2 regions of the Cellulomonas sp. P1_C4 genome follow, and region 1 is predicted to be linked to the other one. Evidence: predicted binding sites of a transcription regulator. Region 1 holds the regulator's gene; the other holds the start of a gene.
What was found. The regulator LexA, encoded in region 1, represses DNA repair genes until DNA is damaged. The targets are predictions, from matches to a motif close to TCGAACANNTGTTCGA.

Region 1 (5,731 bases):
CCACGTCCGCGCCCTCGACGAGATCGCCCGCGCCGGTGGTCGGACGCTGCCGCAGCTCGCGCTGGCCTGGGTGCTCCGCGACCCGCGCGTCACGTCCGTGCTGGTCGGCGCGCGCACCACCGACCAGCTCGACGAGAACCTCGCCGCCGTCGCACGTCCGCCGCTGACCGGCGACGAGATCGCGGCGATCGAGCCCCACGCCGTCGACGCCGGCATCAACCTGTGGGGCGTGCGCTCGAGCGACCGTTAGCCCACCGGCAGGTGCGTGTCCCACCAGCGCAGCACGTGCTCGAACCGGGCCCGACGGTGCTTCGGGTTCCCCGAGCGCGAGAGCTCGTGCCCCTCGCCCGGGAACAGCAGCAGCTCCGCCTCCACGCCGCGGCGCTTGAGCTCCACGAACCAGCGCTGCCCCTGCTCGACCGGGCAGCGCCAGTCCTGCTCGGAGTGGATGACCAGGGTCGGCGTGCGGACCGCGCCGACGTGGGCCATCGGCGACTGCGCCGCCACCCGTACCGCGCCGTCGTCGTCGGCGGTGTCCCCCAGGTAGGCGGTGCCGAAGAACCAGCCGATGTCGCTGGACCCGACGAAGCTCACCGGGTCGAGGAAGCCGCGCTCGACGATCGCCGCCACGAACCTGTCCGTGCGCGTGGTCAGCCACGCGGTGAGGTACCCGCCGTAGGAGCCGCCCATGACGCCGACCCGCTCGCCGTCGAGCGTGGGATCTTCGAGCGCCGCGCCGAGCAGAGCGAGGACGTCCTCGGTGTCGACGGTGCCGAAGCCGCCCTGGATGGCGAGCCCGTGGGCGCGTCCGTAGCCCGACGACCCGCGCGGGTTGCCGTACACCACCGCGTACCCGGCCTCGGCGAGTACCTGCACCTCGTCGAACAGCCCGTGCGTGTACTGGGCGAACGGACCACCGTGGATCATGAGGATCGTCGGGTGCGGTCCCGCGCCGAACCGCTCCGGGTCCGGCGTCACCACCCAGCCGTGCACCTCGTAGCCGTCCGCCGCGGTGGCCAGCAGCTCGGTGGGCACGCGCACGCGACCCGTCGCCCGCAGCGGCGCGGAGAGATCGGTGCGCACGTCGACGGCGCCGGTGCCCAGGTCCACCGACAGCACCTCGCCGGAGGACGCCGGTGACGAGGCGACGACGACCGCGCGCGCCGCGCCCGACGCCACCGCCGCGCCGGAGACGACGAACGTGCCCCCGACCAGCGTCGTCGCCGTGCCGTCGGACGAGACGCGCACCAGGTGCTGGGCACCGCGACGCTCGACGCCGACCACGGGGTCTCCGTCGACCTCGACGAGGACACCGGTGAGCTGGTCGGCGTCCGGGTCCGTGAGCCGCTCCGCCGGGCCGCCTGCCGCGCCGAGCGCGAGCCGGTACAGGCCCGTCTGCGCGGCGACGAAGTCCCGGCCGGTCGGGCCGAGGTCGCTCGCAAGAAGCCACAGCGTCGTCCCGTCCGACGAGGGCAGCACGGTCTCCACGCCGAGCGGGCTTCCCGCGTCAGCGTCCGTGACCGGGATCGGCGCCGCCGGGTCGCCGTCCGGGGAGGCGTCGACGAGCACCGCGTCGCTGCGCAGGTCCGACTCGCGCGTCGCGTGCCGGGCGGAGACGCCGACCAGGGCGTCGCCCGACGGCAGCCACCGCGCGCCGGACACGCCGACGTCCCCGGCCGTGAGAGCGACGGCGTCCGGCAGGTGCGCCGGCCGCTCGCCGTCGGTCGGGACGTCGACGACGAACACGTGCTGCGGGCGGTCGCGCAGGAAACCGGTGCCGTCGGAGCGATACTTCAGCTCGGTGATGTGCCGGGGATCCTCCGACCCCGGCTTGCCGTCCGCCTCGTAGCGACCGGGCTCGGGGACCCGGGCCACGAACGAGATCCGCGTGCCGTCGGGCGAGAACCGCGGCTCGGCGGCGCCCAGCGGCGCGTCGGTCAGCTGCACGGGTTCCCCGCCGGCGGACTCGACGAGGAACACCTGCGGCTTGCCGTCGGGCTCCGCGCGCAGGAACGTCACCCACCGGCCGTCGGCCGACACCTCGGGGGCCGTGTCCTGGTGGCCGCGGGTCAACGCACGGGGAGGCTGGTCACCGACGAGGTCGACGGACCAGAGGTGGCCGGTGTACTCGTCGCCGGTCAGGTCGGGCCGGACGACCGAGACGATGGCGCGGCTGCCGTCGGGAAGGACGGCGGGCGGACCGGGGACATGAAGGAGCTCGAGGTCACTGGGAAGCACCCGACGAACCTACGTGCTCCCGCCGACAGGCGGCGAGCCGTGCTCGAGCTCGTCAGGCCGTGCGGGCGACCTCGTCCTGCGGCGCTACGGTCTCGTCGAGCCCATCGCCGTTCTCGGTGCCGTCAGGTCGTGCGCGCGGCCTCGTCCTGCGGCTCGACGGTCTCGTCGGGCTCCTCGCGGTCCTCGGTGCCGTCACGCTCGGCACGCAGGACCGTGATCGCCGCCTCGAAGTCCTCCAGGGAGTCGAACGCCTGGTACACGCTGGCGAACCGCAGGTAGGCCACCTCGTCGAGCTCCCGCAGCGGCCCGAGGATGGCGAGCCCGATCTCGTAGGCGTCGATCTCCGCCGAGCCCGCGCTGCGCAAGGTTTCCTCGACCTTCTGAGCCAGGAGCGCGAGGTCGTCCTCGCTCACCGGGCGGCCCTGGCAGGCCTTGCGCACCCCACCCGCGATCTTCTCGCGGCTGAACGGTTCCGTGGCGCCGGACCGCTTGACCACCGACAGGCTGGCGGTCTCGACCGTGGTGAACCGACGGTTGCAGTGCGGGCACTGGCGCCGGCGTCGGATGGTCGACCCGTCGTCCGAGGTCCGCGAGTCGACGACCCGCGAGTCCGGGTGACGGCAGAACGGACAGTGCACCGTGATCCCCTTCGAGCTGGCACGCCCGGCCGAGAGGTCGGCCGGCGGCGATGGCGTCGGAACGCCCCCGTGACGCTAGGCCACGGTCTGCGACGGTGCAAGGTCGACCCGCGCCGGCAGAGAGGCTGCGTCGGCCCGGACACACGCCAGCGACGGAAGGAACGAAGAAGGACGCACGAAGGGCGGCCATCCAAGATGGCCGCCCTTCGCGGGGACGCCCCCGTCCCTTGTCACGGGCCGACTCGCCTCGGCGCCGCGCAATACTGCGGGTCAGAGCGAGATGCTCACGCACCCTGGGTCCCGCACCTCCGGCAAGCCCCCCAGCTCGCCTTGTGAGGTAAGGCTAACCTAGCAAGCGAGGTCGAGGGTGACAACCGCGTCGCCGGCAGGCTGCGCCCGACCTTCCCTCCGTCTGCCTGACCCGGTGGGCCTCAGCCCGCCGGGACGACGATGACCTGACCGGCCATGAGGCCGGCGTCGGGCAGCTCGTTGAGGCGGACCAGGTCGAACACCACGTCCCGGACATCCTCGGACGGGCCGGCGACCGACGCGGCGATCTCCCAGAGGGTCTCCCCCGGCTCGACCGTGTGCCGCACGACCTCCTGCGCGCCCACCGGACCGTCGGCGGCGGCGCGGCTGCCGAGCAGCGTCACGAGAGCGACAACCACGGCGGCAAGGACCCAGAGCACGGCGCGGCCGCGGGCGGTGAGGCGGAGGTGCGCCGCTGCAGGTCGACCGGCGTCAGACGCGCGGATCGCAGCCGCGGTCCGACGCGCGCCGGCCGTGCGGGCCGCGGTGCTCGGCCGTGTGCTCGGCGTCGCGAAGCTCGACATGCTCGGCAAGGTCGGCATCGCGGGTCCCATCACCATCGCGCTCATCAAGTCTCTCGTTTCCTGCTCGGCCCGGGCTCCCGGGGTACCGCTGATCGTCGAACGCCTGTTCGTCGAACGTCTGTACGATGTCTACCAGCATCCGGTGACACTGTCGAGACACGATCGAACAGATGTTTGATCTTCGGTCCCGACATCCCTAGGCTGGCGATGCAGCACAAGCGCACCACGAGCCACTGACACGCCCGCCCCGAGCTTCCCGTCGGCGCAGGTCAGGAGCCCGGGGACGCCGGTGGAGCAGGCGAGGAGGCGGAGCGGGCCGAGAGGCGGCCGCCCGACGGAGGAGGAGCGCAGTGACGGACTCACGGGACACGTCCCAGCCCGAGCAGGACCTGGCGACGATCCACGCGCTGCCGGACAGCGCGCCGGGTCCGGACGGCCTGACGGCGCGTCAGCGGCTGGTGCTCGACACGATCCGGTCGTCGGTCGAGTCCCGCGGGTACCCGCCGAGCATGCGAGAGATCGGCGAGGCCGTCGGTCTGACCAGCCCGTCCAGCGTCAAGCACCAGCTCACGGCGCTCGAGCGCAAGGGCTACCTGCGCCGGGACCCCAACCGCCCCCGCGCCATCGAGGTCGTGCACGCGGACGACTCGCGCGGCGTCGGCACCTGGACCGCGCCCGACGGCAGCCGCTCCCACTTCCCGGACCAGGCCGACGGCGAGCGGATGCCGGCCCCGTCCTACGTCCCCGTCGTCGGTCGGATCGCGGCGGGCGGCCCCATCCTCGCCGAGCAGGTGGTGGAGGACGTCTTCCCACTCCCCCGCCAGCTGGTCGGGGACGGCGACCTGTTCCTGCTCAAGGTCGCGGGCGACTCGATGATCGACGCCGCGATCTGCGACGGCGACTGGGTCGTGGTCCGTCGGCAGCCCGTCGCCGAGCAGGGCGAGATCGTCGCGGCCATGATCGACGGCGAGGCCACGGTCAAGACGCTCAAGCGCATCGACGGCCACGTCTGGCTCATGCCGCACAACCCGGCGTACTCGCCGATCCCCGGCGACGAGTCGACCATCCTCGGCCGCGTCGTCAGCGTGCTGCGCAGCCTCTGACGCACCTGCCGGGCCACCCTCCGACGAGGGCGGCCCGGCAGGTCACTCAGAACCCGAACTGCCGCGCGACCGAGCGCACCGCATCGGCCGACTTCCGCAGGCCCGCGAGCTCGTCCCTGGACAGCGGCACCGGGAGGCGTTCGCCCACGCCGTGCGCTCCGACGATGGCGGGAACCGACAGGCACACGTCGCTGATGCCGTGGAAGTCGTCGAGCAACGACGAGACGGGAAGGACCCGGCCCTCGTCCTTGACGATGGCCTCGATGATCCGCGACCCGGCCAGCGCGACCGCGTAGTTCGTCGCGCCCTTGCCCTCGATGATCCGGTAGGCGGACTCGACGACCTCGCGGGTGATGCTCTCCCGGACGTCGGCCGTGAGCGGGCCGGAGCCGCCCGCCCCGGTCCACTCGAGCAGCGGGACGGACCCGATGCTGGCGGACCCCCAGAGCGGGAGCTCCGTGTCGCCGTGCTCGCCGGCGATGTAGGCGTGCACGTTCTGCACGGCGACGCCCGTGTGCTGCGCGATGAGGTAGCGCAGCCGCGAGGAGTCCAGCACGGTGCCCGAGCCGAAAAGCTGGGCCGGCGGCAGGCCGGAGATCTGCAGCGCCGCGTAGGTGACGACGTCGACGGGGTTGGTCACCATCACGTAGACCGCCTCGGGCGCGACCTCCACCAGCGCCGGGAGCACCTTGCGGACCAGCCCGATGGTCGCTTCCGCGAGCTCGAGCCGGGACTGCCCCGGCTTCTGCTTCGCACCCGCCGTGAACATCACGACGTCCGCGTCCGCGCACACGGCGATGTCGTCGGAACCCACGACCTGCGCCATCGGCATGAACTGGATGCCGTGCCCGAGGTCGAGCGCCTCCGCCTCGACCTTCGCCGCGTTGATGTCGTACAGGGCCACCGAGCGGGCGGCCCC
Region 2 (14,609 bases), on a different contig from region 1:
GCGCGACCCGGCGTACCCCGCGAGGTGCGCCAGCTCGCGCTCGGGCAGGTCACGCCCCCCGTTGACGCGGTACATGATCTGCAGGTCGGCGGGGTTGCCCGCGACCGCCCGCAGCAGCCAGTCGCGCCACTCCGTCGCCTCGTCGCGGTAGCCGTGCTCGAGCAGGGCCTCGAGCGTCATGGCGGCGTCGCGCAGCCAGCAGAAGCGGTAGTCCCAGTTGCGCTCGCCGCCGAAGTCCTCGGGCAGCGACGTCGTCGCGGCCGCGACGATGCCGCCGGTCTCGGAGTCCGTGAGCATGCGCAGCACGAGGAGGGACCGGACGACTGCCTCGCGGTAGGAGCCCGTGTACGCGCAGCCGCGCGCCCAGAGGCCCCAGCCGATGCGGGTGCTGTCGATCCGGTCCTCGATGGTCAGCCGTGGCGGCACCGGGTCCCAGGACCGTGTCCAGGTCAGCGCGAGCTCGACGGACTCGCCCTGCTGCAGCGTGAACCGGTCCGCGTGCCGGTGGTCGTGGGGCGTAGGCAGCCGGTCGCCGCGCAGCAGCAGGGAGTCCGGGCCGGCGATCGCCCGGATGGCGTCGTCCCCCGCGTCGTCCGTCATCCGCCGCACCCACGGCTCGACCGCGCCGTAGCCGAACCTGACGACCCACTCGTGCTCGACCTCGACGCTGCCCCTGGTGCAGACGAGTCGCCGCACGAGGTCGGCGCGGCCGTCGTTGAGCGGCATCGTCTCCTGGGCGACCGCGGTCCCGTGGGCGGTCTCGTACGTCGTCTCCAGGACGAAGGAGTCGTCCAGGTAGCGCCGCGTCACCGTGGTCGCGTCCCGAACGGTGAGCAACCAGCGTCCGTCTTCCGAGGTGCCGAGCAGGCGCGCGAAGCAGGCGGCGGAGTCGAACGTGGGCAGGCACATCCAGTCGATCGAGCCGCGGCGGGAGACGAGGGCGGCCGTCCTCCCGTCGCCGAGCACGGCGTAGTCCTCGATCGGTACCAGCGGGGGGTCGACGGCGGCGTCGGGACTGTCCACGTGCGAAGCATGGACCGGTGGCGGAGGAGCGGCACGTCGGACCCGTGTGCGTTCGCTCACGTCGAACAGATGTGCGATTGTTGGTGGCGCCACGTAGACTCCCCGCCGTGAACGAACGACTGGTGGTGCAGGGCGCCCGCGAGCACAACCTTCGCAACGTCGACGTCGATCTCCCGCGCGACAAGCTCATCGTGTTCACCGGTCTGTCCGGTTCGGGCAAGTCGTCGCTGGCGTTCGACACGATCTTCGCGGAGGGCCAGCGGCGCTACGTGGAGTCGCTGTCCGCGTACGCGCGGCAGTTCCTCGGGCAGATGGACAAGCCCGACGTCGACTTCATCGAGGGCCTGTCGCCGGCGGTGTCGATCGACCAGAAGTCGACCAACCGCAACCCGCGCTCGACGGTCGGCACGATCACCGAGGTCTACGACTACCTGCGGCTGCTGTATGCGCGCGCCGGCACCCAGTACTGCCCGATCTGCGGCGAGCGCGTCACCGCCCAGACCCCGCAGCAGATCGTCGACCGGCTGCTCGAGCTCCCCGGGGGCACCCGGTACCAGGTCCTCGCGCCGGTGGTCCGCGGCCGCAAGGGCGAGTACGCGGACCTGTTCAAGGAGCTGCAGGCCAAGGGCTTCGCCCGCGCCCGCGTGGACGGCGAGGTCGTGCAGCTCACCGAGCCCCCCGCGCTCGAGAAGAAGCTCAAGCACGACATCGAGGTCGTCATCGACCGCCTGGTCGCCCGCGAGGGTGTCCAGCGCCGGCTCACGGACTCCGTCGAGACAGCGCTCGGCCTGGCCGGCGGTCTCCTGGTCGTCGAGCTGGTCGACGCCGACATCGACGACCTGAACCGCGAGCGTCGGTTTTCCGAGCACCGCGCCTGCCCGAACGACCACGTGCTCACGCTGGACGAGATCGAGCCGCGGACGTTCTCGTTCAACGCGCCGTACGGCGCCTGCCCGGAGTGCACCGGCATCGGCTCACGCCTCGAGGTGGACCCCGACCTGGTCGTCCCGGACGAGGACCTGTCGCTCGACGACGGTGCGGTCGCCCCGTGGTCGCAGATCTCCAGCGAGTACTTCGCCCGGGTGCTCAGCGCGCTGGCCGCGGACATGGGCTTCTCGACGTCCGTGCCGTGGCGGGCTCTCCCGCAGCGCGCCAAGGACGCGGTGCTGCACGGACAGAACCACGAGGTGAAGGTCCGCTACAAGAACCGCTGGGGCCGCGAGCGCCAGTACTCGACCGGGTTCGAGGGCGTCATCACGTTCCTCGAGCGCCGGCACAACGAGACCGACTCGGACTGGAGCAAGGAGAAGTACGAGGCCTTCATGCGCGAGGTGCCGTGCCCCGTGTGCGAGGGTGCGCGGCTCAAGCCCGAGGTCCTCGCCGTGAAGGTCGGCGGTCGGTCCATCGCCGAGGTCTGCACCCTGCCCATCCGGGAGGCGCGCGAGTTCCTCGACGGGCTCGAGCTCGGCGAGCGCGAGAAGGCGATCGCCGCGCAGGTGCTCAAGGAGATCCAGGCGCGGCTCGGCTTCCTGCTCGACGTGGGCCTCGACTACCTGTCGCTGACCCGCCCCGCGGCGACGCTGTCGGGCGGCGAGGCGCAGCGCATCCGGCTGGCGACGCAGATCGGCTCCGGCCTGGTCGGCGTGCTCTACGTGTTGGACGAGCCGTCCATCGGGCTGCACCAGCGGGACAACCGCCGCCTGATCGACACGCTGACGCGCCTGCGGGACCTGGGCAACACGCTCATCGTCGTCGAGCACGACGAGGACACCATCCGCACGGCGGACTGGATCGTTGACATCGGTCCGGGCGCGGGCGAGCACGGCGGGCGGGTGGTCCACTCGGGCGACCTCGCGGGCCTGCTGGCGTCGACCGAGTCGGTGACGGGGGCGTACCTGTCGGGCCGGCGGACCATCCCGATGCCGAACGAGCGACGGCCCACCGACACGGCGCGGCAGCTGACCGTCGTCGGGGCCCGCGAGCACAACCTGCAGGGCATCGACGTGTCGTTCCCGCTGGGCGTGCTCACCGCCGTCACCGGCGTCTCGGGGTCGGGCAAGTCGACGCTGGTCAACGCGATCCTCTACACGGTGCTGGCCAACGAGCTCAACGGCGCCCGGCAGGTCGCCGGCCGGCACAAGCGCGTCACCGGCCTGGAGCACCTGGACAAGGTCGTGCACGTGGACCAGGGGCCTATCGGCCGCACGCCGCGGTCCAACCCGGCCACGTACACCGGCGTCTGGGACCACGTCCGCCGCCTCTTCGCGGAGACCACCGAGGCGAAGGTGCGCGGCTACACGCCGGGGCGCTTCTCCTTCAACGTCAAGGGCGGCCGCTGCGAGGCGTGCTCGGGCGACGGCACGCTGAAGATCGAGATGAACTTCCTGCCCGACGTCTACGTACCGTGCGAGGTCTGCCACGGCGCGCGGTACAACCGCGAGACGCTCGAGGTGCACTTCAAGGGCAAGACGGTCGCCGACGTGCTCAACATGCCGATCGAGGAGGCCGCGGAGTTCTTCGCCGCGGTGCCCGCGATCTCGCGGCACCTGCGCACCCTGGTCGACGTGGGCCTCGGATACGTCCGGCTCGGCCAGCCGGCCCCGACGCTCTCCGGCGGCGAGGCCCAGCGCGTCAAGCTCGCCGCGGAGCTCCAGCGGCGCTCGACCGGGCGCACGATCTACGTGCTCGACGAGCCGACCACGGGTCTGCACTTCGAGGACATCCGCAAGCTGCTCGGGGTGCTGCAGTCGCTGGTCGACAAGGGCAACTCCGTCATCGTGATCGAGCACAACCTCGACGTCATCAAGAACGCCGACTGGGTGATCGACATGGGTCCCGAGGGCGGCAGCGGCGGTGGCCTGGTCATCGCCGAGGGAACCCCGGAGCACATTGCCTCGGTCGAGGCGAGCCACACCGGCCGGTTCCTGGCCGAGGTGCTCGAACCGGTCGCGCAGCCGGTGAAGAAGCGCCGCGCCGTCAAGCAGCGCGTCCCGGCGTGACCGGCGCGGGGCTGGTCGGCCCCGCCGAGGGGACGTCAGCCCGCGACGGCCATCCGGACCGGGACGGGCTCGTGCCGGACGGGGAAGTTGACCGACCGCGAGATGAAGCAGTGCTCGTGCGCCTGGTGATGGATTCCGCCGAGCACGGCGTCCGTCACCGCGCCGCCCGCGGGCAGGTGCGCGCCGGGGGCGACGGTGACCCGCGGCCGCAGGACGACCTCACGGAACTGACCGTGGCCCGCCGCCTCGATCCGCATGGTGCCCACGGCCTTGTCCTCGTACCCGACGACCACGACGCCGGCGGCCGACGCGAGGTGCAGGAACCAGAGCATGTGGCACTGGGCCAGCGCGCTGACCAGCAGCTCCTCGGGGTTGTACCGGGACGGGTCTCCCCGGAACGACGGGTCCGACGACCCGAGGAGCGGGGGCTTCGAGCCGATGCGCACCTCGTGGTCGCGGCTGTACGAGGTGTAGCTCGACGTGCCGGTGGCACCGGCGCCGGTCCAGGTGACGTCGACGGAGTACGTGTGGAGGGGGCCCATCGCTCCACGGTAACGGCGTCGGCAACGCCGTGGGCGGTCTGCAGCGTCGGTCTCGCGAACTACGCTCGAACGCATGGCTGATCCCGCCACGTACCGCCCCGCACCGGGGGAGATCCCCGACTCGCCGGGCGTCTACCGCTTCCGCGACGAGCACGGCCGCGTCATCTACGTCGGCAAGGCCAAGAGCCTGCGCTCGCGCCTGTCCAGCTACTTCCAGGACCTCTCCGGCCTGCACCAGCGCACCCGGCAGATGGTCACCACGGCCGCCTCGGTGCAGTGGACGGTCGTGGGCACCGAGGTCGAGGCGCTCGCGCTCGAGTACTCCTGGATCAAGGAGTTCGACCCGCGCTTCAACGTGAAGTACCGGGACGACAAGTCGTATCCGTACCTCGCCGTCACGATGGCCGACGAGTTCCCGCGCATCCAGGTGATGCGCGGCGCCAAGCGCATAGGCACCCGCTACTTCGGCCCCTACGCGCACGCCTGGGCCATCCGCGAGACCGTCGACCTGCTGCTGCGCGTGTTCCCGGTCCGCACGTGCTCGGCGGGCGTGTTCAAGCGGGCGCACCAGCAGGGCCGGCCCTGCCTGCTCGGGTACATCGACAAGTGCTCGGCGCCCTGTGTCGGCCGCATCTCGCCCGACGACCACCACCAGCTCGCCCAGGACTTCTGCGACTTCATGGCGGGCGACACGGCGAAGTTCACGCGGCGGCTGACGGCGCGCATGAAGGAGGCGTCGGCGGAGCTGGAGTTCGAGCGCGCGGCACGCCTGCGCGACGACATCGCGACCCTCGAGCGGGCCACCGAGAAGAACGCGGTGGTGCTGGCGGACGGCACGGACGCGGACATCTTCGCGCTGTCCGGCGACGAGCTGGAGGCGGCCGTCCAGGTGTTCCACGTGCGCGACGGACGCATCCGCGGCCAGCGCGGGTGGGTGGTCGAGAAGGTCGAGGACGTCACCGACGCCGAGCTCGTCGAGCACCTCTTGCAGCAGATCTACGGCAACGAGGCCTCCGGTGATGGGGACCCCGGTTCGTCGGCGGTCCCGCGCGAGGTGCTGGTCCCCGTGCTCCCGCCCGACGTCGACCAGGTGCAGGCGTGGCTGACGGGCCTGCGCGGCAGCAAGGTCTCGGTGCGCGTGCCGCAGCGGGGCGACAAGCGCGAGCTGGCGGAGACCGTGCACCGCAACGCCGAGCACGCGCTCGTGCTGCACCGCACCCGGCGCGCGGGCGACCTGACCACCCGCAGCCAGGCGCTGCAGGAGATCCAGGAGGCGCTGGACCTGGCGTCCGCCCCGCTGCGCATCGAGTGCTACGACGTGTCGCACAACCAGGGCACCTACCAGTCGGCGTCGATGGTCGTCTTCGAGGACGGCCTCGCGCGCAAGAGCGAGTACCGGCTGTTCACCGTCCGCGGTCCGGAGGGGCAGGGCGCGCGCGACGACACGGCGGCCATGCACGAGGTCATCACCCGGCGGTTCCGGCGGTACCTGGCCGACCGGGCGGATGCGCGGGACGTCGAGCTGGGCATCGGCGAGGACGACGACGACCAGCCGCTGCGCTCGGGGCCGATCGACGAGGTCACCGGCAAGCCGGTCCGCTTCGCCTACCCGCCGAACCTCGTCGTCGTGGACGGCGGACCGCCGCAGGTCGCGGCGGCCGCTGCGGCCATGGCGGAGCTCGGCATCGACGACGTCGCCCTGGTCGGGCTGGCCAAGCGGCTCGAGGAGGTGTGGTTGCCGGGGGAGGAGTACCCGGTGATCCTCCAGCGCAGCTCCGAGGGCCTCTACCTGCTCCAGCGGTTGCGCGACGAGGCGCACCGGTTCGCGATCACCGCGCACCGCAAGCGCCGGAGCAAGGGCATGACGACGTCGGTGCTGGACGGCGTGCCGGGACTCGGGCCGGCCCGGCAGGCGGCGCTGCTCCGGCACTTCGGGTCCGTGAAGCGGCTGCGTGCGGCGTCGGTCGAGGAGATCGCGTCCGTGCAGGGCATGGGGGACCGGACGGCGGCGGCGGTGGTCGCCGCGCTGGCCGCGCCGGGTGTGGCGGCAGCCCCGGCTACCGAGCCGGCTGGCATGCTGGACGCATGAGCGACGAGCCTTCGCCGATCACGGTGCCCGCCGGGATCCCCGCCCTCGAGGCGGCCACCGAGGCGCCCCACCTGAGCCAGCCGCAGGTCCTCATCATCACCGGCATGTCCGGTGCGGGCCGCACGCGGGCCGCCGCGGTGCTCGAGGACCTCGACTGGTACGTCATCGACAACCTGCCGGCCCAGATGCTCACCCACCTCGTCGGGATGCTCACCAGCGGGCCGGCCGGCGCCGGGGCGCAGCGGCTCGCCGCCGTCATCGACGTGCGCGGGCGCGAGTTCTTCCGGGACCTGTCGCCCGTGCTCCAGGGGCTGCGCGCGTCGGGCATCGAGTACCGGATCCTGTTCCTCGACGCCTCGGACGAGGTACTGGTGCGGCGGTTCGAGCAGGTCCGGCGGCCGCACCCGCTGCAGGGTCAGGGGCGGATCCTCGACGGCATCGCCGAGGAGCGCGCGATCCTCGCCGACCTGCGGGAGCGGGCCGACACCCTGATCGACACCTCGGAGCTCAACGTGCACGACCTGGCCCGCGAGGTCCGGGCCGTGGTCGCCAGCGCCGCCGACGACGTGCTGCGGATCTCGGTCGTGTCCTTCGGGTTCAAGTACGGGATCCCGCTGGACGCCGACCACGTGGTCGACATGCGGTTCCTGGCCAACCCGTACTGGATCACCGAGCTGCGGCACCTCACGGGACGCGACGCCCCGGTGCGCGACTACGTGCTGGGCCTGCCCGGCGCCGTGACCTTCATCGACCGGTACGTCGACGCCCTCGAGCCGGTGCTGGCCGGGTACCTGAACGAGGAGAAGCGGTACGTGACCATCGCGGTCGGCTGCACGGGCGGCAAGCACCGCTCGGTGGCCGTCAGCGAGGCCATCGCGACGAAGCTGCGGGAGCGGGGGCACCTCGTCGCGGTGTCGGCCCGCGACCTCGGCAAGGAATGAGGGCGGCCGCGCCGGCCGTCGTCGCTCTGGGTGGTGGGCACGGCCTGTCGGCATCACTGTCGGCCCTCCGGCTGATGACCGACCGCATCACCGCCGTCGTCACGGTCGCCGACGACGGCGGATCCTCGGGCCGCCTGCGCGACGAGCTCGGCGTCCTGCCGCCCGGCGACCTCCGGATGGCCCTCGCCGCGCTCTGCGACGACTCGGACTGGGGCCGCACCTGGCGCGACCTGCTGCAGCACCGGTTCCGCTCGTCGGGGGACCTGGACAACCATGCGGTGGGGAACCTGCTCATCGTCGCGCTCTGGGAGCTGCTGGGCGACACCGTCGAGGGGCTCGACTGGGTGGGCAAGCTGCTGGGCGCCCGCGGTCGGGTCTTGCCGATGACCTCCGTGCCGTTGCTCATCGAGGCCGACGTCGTCGAGCCCGGGGGAGCCACCAGCCTCGTGGTCGGGCAGAGCGCCGTCGCCGTCACGAGCGGGACCATCACGCAGGTGCGCCTCGAACCCGCGGACCCGCCCGCGTGCCCGGAGGCCGTGGAGGCCATCGAGTCCGCCGACTGGGTCGTCCTCGGGCCGGGCTCCTGGTACACGTCAGTCCTCCCGCACCTGCTGGTGCCTGGGCTGCGCGACGCGCTGGGCCGAACGGGGGCGCGCACGATCCTGACCCTCAACCTCTCGTCGGGTGAATCGGGGGAGACGGCGGGCATGAGCGCCGACCAGTACCTCGACGTGCTCCGGGTGCACGCGCCCGAGCTCCGGGTGGACGCCGTCGTCGCGGACCCGTCTGCCGTCGAGGACGTCGCGGCGCTTGCCGCGCGGAGCGCGGACCTGGGGGCACGTCTCCTGCTGCGGCAGGTCAGCCGGGGCGACGGCACGCCGCGGCACGACCCGCTGCGGCTCGCTGGGGCCTACTCCGACGTGCTGGACGGCTTCCTCGGGGATGTCGGGACCCGCGAGAACCCGGCCAGGTAGGTGACGGGAGCGGTCCCGGGCACGTGTCCTGCAATGGCAGGATGCAGCCATGGCGTTGACGGCACAGGTGAAGGACGAGCTCGCCCGTCTGAAGGTGGACAAGACGTCCTCACGGAAGGCCGAGGTCTCGGCCACCCTGAGGTTCGCCGGGGGCTTGCACATCATCTCGGGTCGGATCGTCATCGAGGCGGAGCTGGACACGGGCATCGCCGCCCGGCGTCTGCGACAGGCGATCGCCGAGGTGTACGGGCACGAGAGCGAGGTCATCGTCGTGTCGGGCGGCGGTCTGCGCCGCGGCAGCCGGTACGTGGTCCGCGTCGTCAAGGACGGCGAGTCGCTCGCCCGCCAGACGGGTCTGCTCGACAACCGGGGACGTCCCGTCCGTGGGCTGCCGCCGCAGGTCGTGTCGGCTGGCGTCGCGGAGGCCGAGGCGGCCTGGCGCGGCGCGTTCCTCGCGCACGGCTCACTCACCGAGCCGGGCCGGTCGTCGGCGCTCGAGGTCACGTGCCCCGGCCCGGAGGCGGCGCTCGCGCTCGTCGGGGCCGCGCGTCGGCTGGGCATCGCCGCCAAGGCGCGCGAGGTCCGAGGCATCGACCGCGTTGTCATCCGCGACGGTGACGCGATCAGCGCGATGCTCACCCGGCTCGGCGCGCACGAGACCGTGCTGGTCTGGGAGGAACGCCGCGTGCGGCGCGAGGTCCGCGGCACGGCCAACCGGCTCGCCAACTTCGACGACGCGAACCTGCGCCGCTCGGCGCGCGCCGCGGTCGCCGCGGGTGCCCGCGTCGAGCGGGCCTTCGAGATCCTCGGCGACGAGCTGCCGGAGCACCTGCGCGAGGCCGGGGAGCTGCGGCTCGCGCACAAGGAGGCGTCGCTGGAGGAGCTGGGCAAGCTCGCCGTGCCCACGCTGACCAAGGACGCCGTGGCGGGCCGCATCCGGCGCCTGCTGGCGACCGCGGACAAGCGTGCCGCGGAGCTGGGGATCCCGGACACCGAGGCCGGGCTCAGCCCGGACCTGCTCGATCTCTGACCTGGCCCGCGGTGCCCCCGCGGCCGTCTCACGAGGGACCTTCGTCACCGCGTGAGCCCGGTCACTGGTATAGGGTCATGTCATCCGAACGTCACACGACGGTCACGTGTTGGGCATGTGAGACAGCCCGTGCCGTAGACGTCCGGAGCGCACAGCGGCGTGCGTGACCCCATCACCAAAATGTGTGCGCCGGCCCCCCGTCGGCGCTGCCGAGGAGGGCAAGTGACCATCCGCGTCGGTATCAACGGCTTCGGCCGTATCGGGCGTAACTTCTACCGGGCGATCATCGCGTCCGGTGCCGACATCGAGATCGTCGGCGTGAACGACCTCACGGACAACAAGACGCTCGCGCACCTGCTGAAGTACGACACGGTGCTCGGTCGTTTCCCGCTCAGCGTCGACTTCGACGACGAGAACATCATCGTCGACGGCAAGAAGATCCGTGCCCTCGCCGAGCGCGACCCCGCCAGCCTCCCCTGGAAGGAGCTGGGCGCGGACATCGTCATCGAGTCGACCGGCTTCTTCACGGACGCCACCAAGGCGAAGGCCCACCTCGAGGCCGGCGCCAAGAAGGTCATCATCTCCGCCCCGGCGAAGAACGAGGACGCGACGTTCGTCGTCGGCGTGAACCACGAGTCGTACGACGCCGCGACGCAGCACATCATCTCGAACGCGTCGTGCACCACGAACTGCCTGGCCCCCGTGGCCAAGGCGCTCAACGACTCGATCGGCATCGAGCGTGGCCTCATGACCACGATCCACGCCTACACGGGTGACCAGAACCTGCAGGACGGCCCCCACAAGGACCTGCGTCGCGCCCGCGCCGCCGCGCAGAACATCGTCCCCACGTCCACCGGTGCGGCCAAGGCCGTCGCGCTCGTGCTCCCGGAGCTCAAGGGCAAGCTCGACGGCTTCGCCCTCCGCGTCCCGGTCATCACGGGCTCGGCCACGGACCTGACGTTCACGGCGTCGCGCGAGGTCACCGTCGAGGAGGTCAACGCCGCGGTCAAGGCCGCCGCCGACGGCCCGCTCAAGGGCATCCTCGAGTACGTCGACGACGAGATCGTGTCGAGCGACATCGTCACGAACCCGCACCAGAGCATCTTCGACTCGAAGCTCACCAAGGTGAGCGGCGACCTGGTCAAGATCATCGCCTGGTACGACAACGAGTGGGGCTACTCGAACAGCCTCGTCGCGCTCACCACGTACGTCGGCGAGCGTCTCTGACGGTCACGTCGCACCTGTAGTGACGGTCATGCGTCCGCGTGCGCCCCGGCCCTTGTGGCCCCGGCGCACGCGGACGCTGCCGTGTCCGGCCCTGCTCGAGTCAAGGGAAGAAGACGCATGAAGACCATCGAGGACCTCGGCGACCTGCGCGGCAAGCGCGTGCTCGTCCGCTCCGACTTCAACGTGCCGCTCGACGGCACGACCATCACCGACGACGGCCGCGTGCGCGCGGCCCTCCCGACGCTCCAGGCGCTCCTCGCCGCCGGCGCGCGGGTCGTCGTCACAGCCCACCTCGGCCGCCCGAAGGGTGCCCCCGAGGACAAGTACTCGCTCGCGCCCGTCGCCGCGCGCCTCTCCGAGCTGCTCGGCCAGCCCGTGGCCCTGGCGACGGACGTCGTCGGCGACTCGGCGAAGGCCACCGTGGCGGCGCTGCAGGACGGCGAGATCGCCCTGCTCGAGAACATCCGGTTCGACCCGCGGGAGACGTCCAAGGTCGACGCCGAGCGCGCGGAGCTGGCCGGCGAGCTGGCAGAGCTGGCCGATGTCTTCGTGTCCGACGGCTTCGGCGTCGTACACCGCAAGCAGGCCTCGGTCTACGACGTCGCGCTGGTGCTGCCGCACGCCGTCGGCAAGCTCGTCCTCAAGGAGGTCGCGTCGCTGCGCAAGGCGACCGACGACCCCGAGCGGCCCTACGTGGTCGTCCTCGGCGGCTCGAAGGTGTCCGACAAGCTCGGCGTCATCGCCAACCTGCTGACCAAGGCGGACCGCCTGCTCATCGGCGGCGGCATGCTCTTCACCTTCCTGGCGGCCAAGGGCCACTCGGTCGGCAACTCGCTGCTCGAGGCGGACCAGATCGAGACGGTCAAGGGCTACCTGGCGCAGGCCGAGGAGGCCGGCGTCGAGATCGTGCTGCCGACGGACATCGTCGTCGCCGACGAGTTCAAGGCGGACTCTCCGGCGCAGGTCGTCCCGGCCGACGCGATTCCCGACGGCAAGATCGGGCTCGACATCGGCCCCGAGTCCAGCAAGCTCTTCGCGAGCAAGATCGTCGACGCCAAGACCATCGTCTGGAACGGCCCGGCGGGCGTGTTCGAGTTCGAGGCGTTCTCCGGCGGCACGCGCGCCGTCGCGCAGGCGCTGGTCGACGCGGGCACCAACGGCGGCTTCACGATCGTCGGCGGTGGCGACTCCGCCGCGGCCGTGCGCACGCTCGGCTTCGACGAGGCCGGGTTCGGACACATCTCGACCGGTGGTGGCGCGAGCCTCGAGTTCCTCGAGGGCAAGACGCTCCCCGGCATCGCGGTTCTGGAGGACTGATCGTGGCGACTCGTACCCCGCTGATGGCGGGCAACTGGAAGATGAACCTGGACCACCACCAGGCCACGCACACGGTGCAGAAGCTCGCGTGGACGCTCAAGGACGCCCGGCACGACTTCGCCAAGGTCGAGGTGGCCGTGCTGCCGCCGTTCACCGACCTGCGCAGCGTCCAGACGCTCGTGGACGCCGACAAGCTCGAGCTCGTCTACGGCGCGCAGGACGTGTCGGCGCACACCTCCGGGGCGTACACGGGCGAGATCTCGCCGGCGTTCCTGGCCAAGCTCGGCGTCACGTACGTCGCGGTGGGCCACTCGGAGCGCCGCGAGTACCACAACGAGTCCGACGAGCTGGTCAACGCGAAGGTCAAGTCCGCGCTCAGCGCCGGCCTGATCCCCATCCTGTGCGTCGGGGAGGTGCTCGACGTCCGCAAGGCCGGCGAGCACGTGCCGCACACGCTCGCGCAGCTGGACGGCGCGCTGGCCGGCCTCACGGCCGAGCAGGTCGCCACGATTGTCGTCGCCTACGAGCCCGTGTGGGCCATCGGCACCGGCGAGACGGCGACCCCCGAGGACGCGCAGGAGCTGGCCGCGGCCATCCGCACCCGGATCGGCGAGCTGTACGACGCCGCGACGGCCGACGCGGTGCGCGTGCTCTACGGCGGTTCCGTGAAGTCGTCGAACGTCGCCTCGATCATGGCCAAGCCCGACGTCGACGGCGCGCTCGTCGGCGGCGCGAGCCTGGACCCCGAGGAGTTCGCCGCGATCGCGCGCTACCAGTCGCACGCCGTCGGTCTCTGAGGCCGTCGCAGGTGGGTCCCGGGAGACTGCTGGGACCCGCCTGGGCGAGGTGGTGGCTTATCGCCCCACTCGTCGCCTACCCTGTACCGCGGTCCACCGCAACGTCGCCGGCTCAGCCGCCGTCGACGTGCCCGCCCAGTAAGGAACTGACACCGACGTGACTGGCCTTCGTATCGCGCTCTCTGTGCTGCTGGTGCTGACCAGCCTCCTGCTCATCCCGCTCGTCCTGCTGCACAAGGGCAAGGGCGGTGGCCTGTCGGACATGTTCGGTGGCGGCATCACGAGCAGCGCCGGAAGCTCAGGCGTGGCGGAGCGGAACCTGAACCGCATCACGATCGGCACCGCGCTCCTGTGGACGGCGATCATCATCCTGCTCGGTCTCCTCGAGCGTACGGTCTGAGGCGGTAGACGATGGCGAGCGGTAGTGCGATCAGGGGGTCGCGAGTCGGCGCCGGCCCGATGGGCGAGGCCGAGCGCGGGGACACCGCTCCACGGATCTGGGTGTCGTACTGGTGCGCCAACGGCCACGAGACGCGCCCCAGCTTCGCCGAGGAAGCGGCACTCGACGCCCCGGTGACCTGGGACTGCCCCCGCTGCGGGTTCCCCGCCGGGCAGGATCAGGAGAACCCTCCGTCGCCGTCGAAGAACGAGCCGTACAAGACGCACCTCGCCTACGTGAAGGAGCGGCGGTCCGACGAGGACGGCGCCGCGATCCTCGACGAGGCACTCGCGGCCCTGCGCGCCAAGCGCGGCGGCTGACCCAGCACAGACGACGAAGGGCCCCCGAGACTCGGGGGCCCTTCGTCGTCATCCGGTCTCAGTCGAGCACGCGGAGCAGGGCGAACCCGTCGTACCCCTTGGTGCCCACCGTCTGGATCACGGTGCCGTCGTAGCGCCGGTGGTTGCTGAGCAGCTCGACCATCGCGCGCACGCCCTGGACGCGCTCGTCCGGGTGGTTGGCGTCGACCACGGCACCGCCGCGGACCACGTTGTCGACGATCACCACCGACCCCGGGTGCGTGAGCGACAGCGTCTGCTCGAGGTAGTGCGGGATCGACTCCTTGTCGGCGTCGATGAACACCAGGTCGAAGGGCTCGGTCCCGTCGGCGATCAGCCCGTCGAGGGTGTCGGCCGCCCGACCCACGAGGACGTCGACCAGCCCGTCCACGCCGGCACGGGTCAGGGACCCCGTCGCCACGCGGGCGTGCTCGGGCTCGAGCTCGAGGGTGGTGAGGTGGCCGTCGGCGGGCAGGGCGCGGGCGAGCCACAGCGTGCTGTACCCGCCGAGCGTGCCCACCTCGAGGATCCGCCGCGCGCCTGTGGCCTGCGCCAGCAGGTGCAGGAGCTTGCCCTGGTTGGGGGCGACGGCGATGTCGGGCAGACCGCCGGACGCGGCGGCGTGCCGGGTGTCCCTCAGCGCGACGTCCTCGGGCACGAGCGCGCCGAAGTAGTGGTCGACCCGGGTCCAGAGGTCGGCCTCCGTCTCGGCCGGGGCCGGGAACGCCGACGACGCGGTGGACAGCGCGGCGGGGGTGCCCAGGCCCTCGGTCGCGGCGATGTCCACCAGCCAGAGCGTCCGCTCGGTCCCCAGGGCGCCCGAGGCCGGTGTCGTGGTCACCGGGGCACCGCGCAGCGCCGAGGCGACGGCGGTGGCCTTCTCCGCACCGGAC

Region 2: a site for LexA is predicted at 1,085-1,100, ahead of uvrA (excinuclease ABC subunit UvrA). Genes of this name have one in related genera too.

The regions. Positions count from the first base shown of each region.
Region 1 covers NZ_JBFUAI010000020.1:62,995-68,725, forward strand. The annotation lists gene AC1DYZ_RS15905 (aldo/keto reductase) at 1-250, shown strand, start outside; gene AC1DYZ_RS15910 (S9 family peptidase) at 247-2,238, opposite strand; gene nrdR (transcriptional regulator NrdR) at 2,361-2,876, opposite strand; gene AC1DYZ_RS15920 (LysM peptidoglycan-binding domain-containing protein) at 3,308-3,709, opposite strand; gene AC1DYZ_RS15925 (hypothetical protein) at 3,708-3,887, shown strand; gene lexA (transcriptional repressor LexA) at 4,060-4,812, shown strand; gene AC1DYZ_RS15935 (L-lactate dehydrogenase) at 4,859-5,731, opposite strand, start outside.
Region 2 covers NZ_JBFUAI010000006.1:11,375-25,983, reverse strand. The annotation lists gene AC1DYZ_RS05760 (glycoside hydrolase family 15 protein) at 1-1,023, opposite strand, end outside; gene uvrA (excinuclease ABC subunit UvrA) at 1,131-4,022, shown strand; gene AC1DYZ_RS05750 (OsmC family protein) at 4,058-4,564, opposite strand; gene uvrC (excinuclease ABC subunit UvrC) at 4,638-6,653, shown strand; gene rapZ (RNase adapter RapZ) at 6,650-7,594, shown strand; gene AC1DYZ_RS05735 (gluconeogenesis factor YvcK family protein) at 7,591-8,568, shown strand; gene whiA (DNA-binding protein WhiA) at 8,618-9,598, shown strand; gene gap (type I glyceraldehyde-3-phosphate dehydrogenase) at 9,821-10,825, shown strand; gene AC1DYZ_RS05720 (phosphoglycerate kinase) at 10,943-12,142, shown strand; gene tpiA (triose-phosphate isomerase) at 12,145-12,939, shown strand; gene secG (preprotein translocase subunit SecG) at 13,097-13,339, shown strand; gene AC1DYZ_RS05705 (RNA polymerase-binding protein RbpA) at 13,351-13,698, shown strand; gene pgl (6-phosphogluconolactonase) at 13,757-14,609, opposite strand, start outside.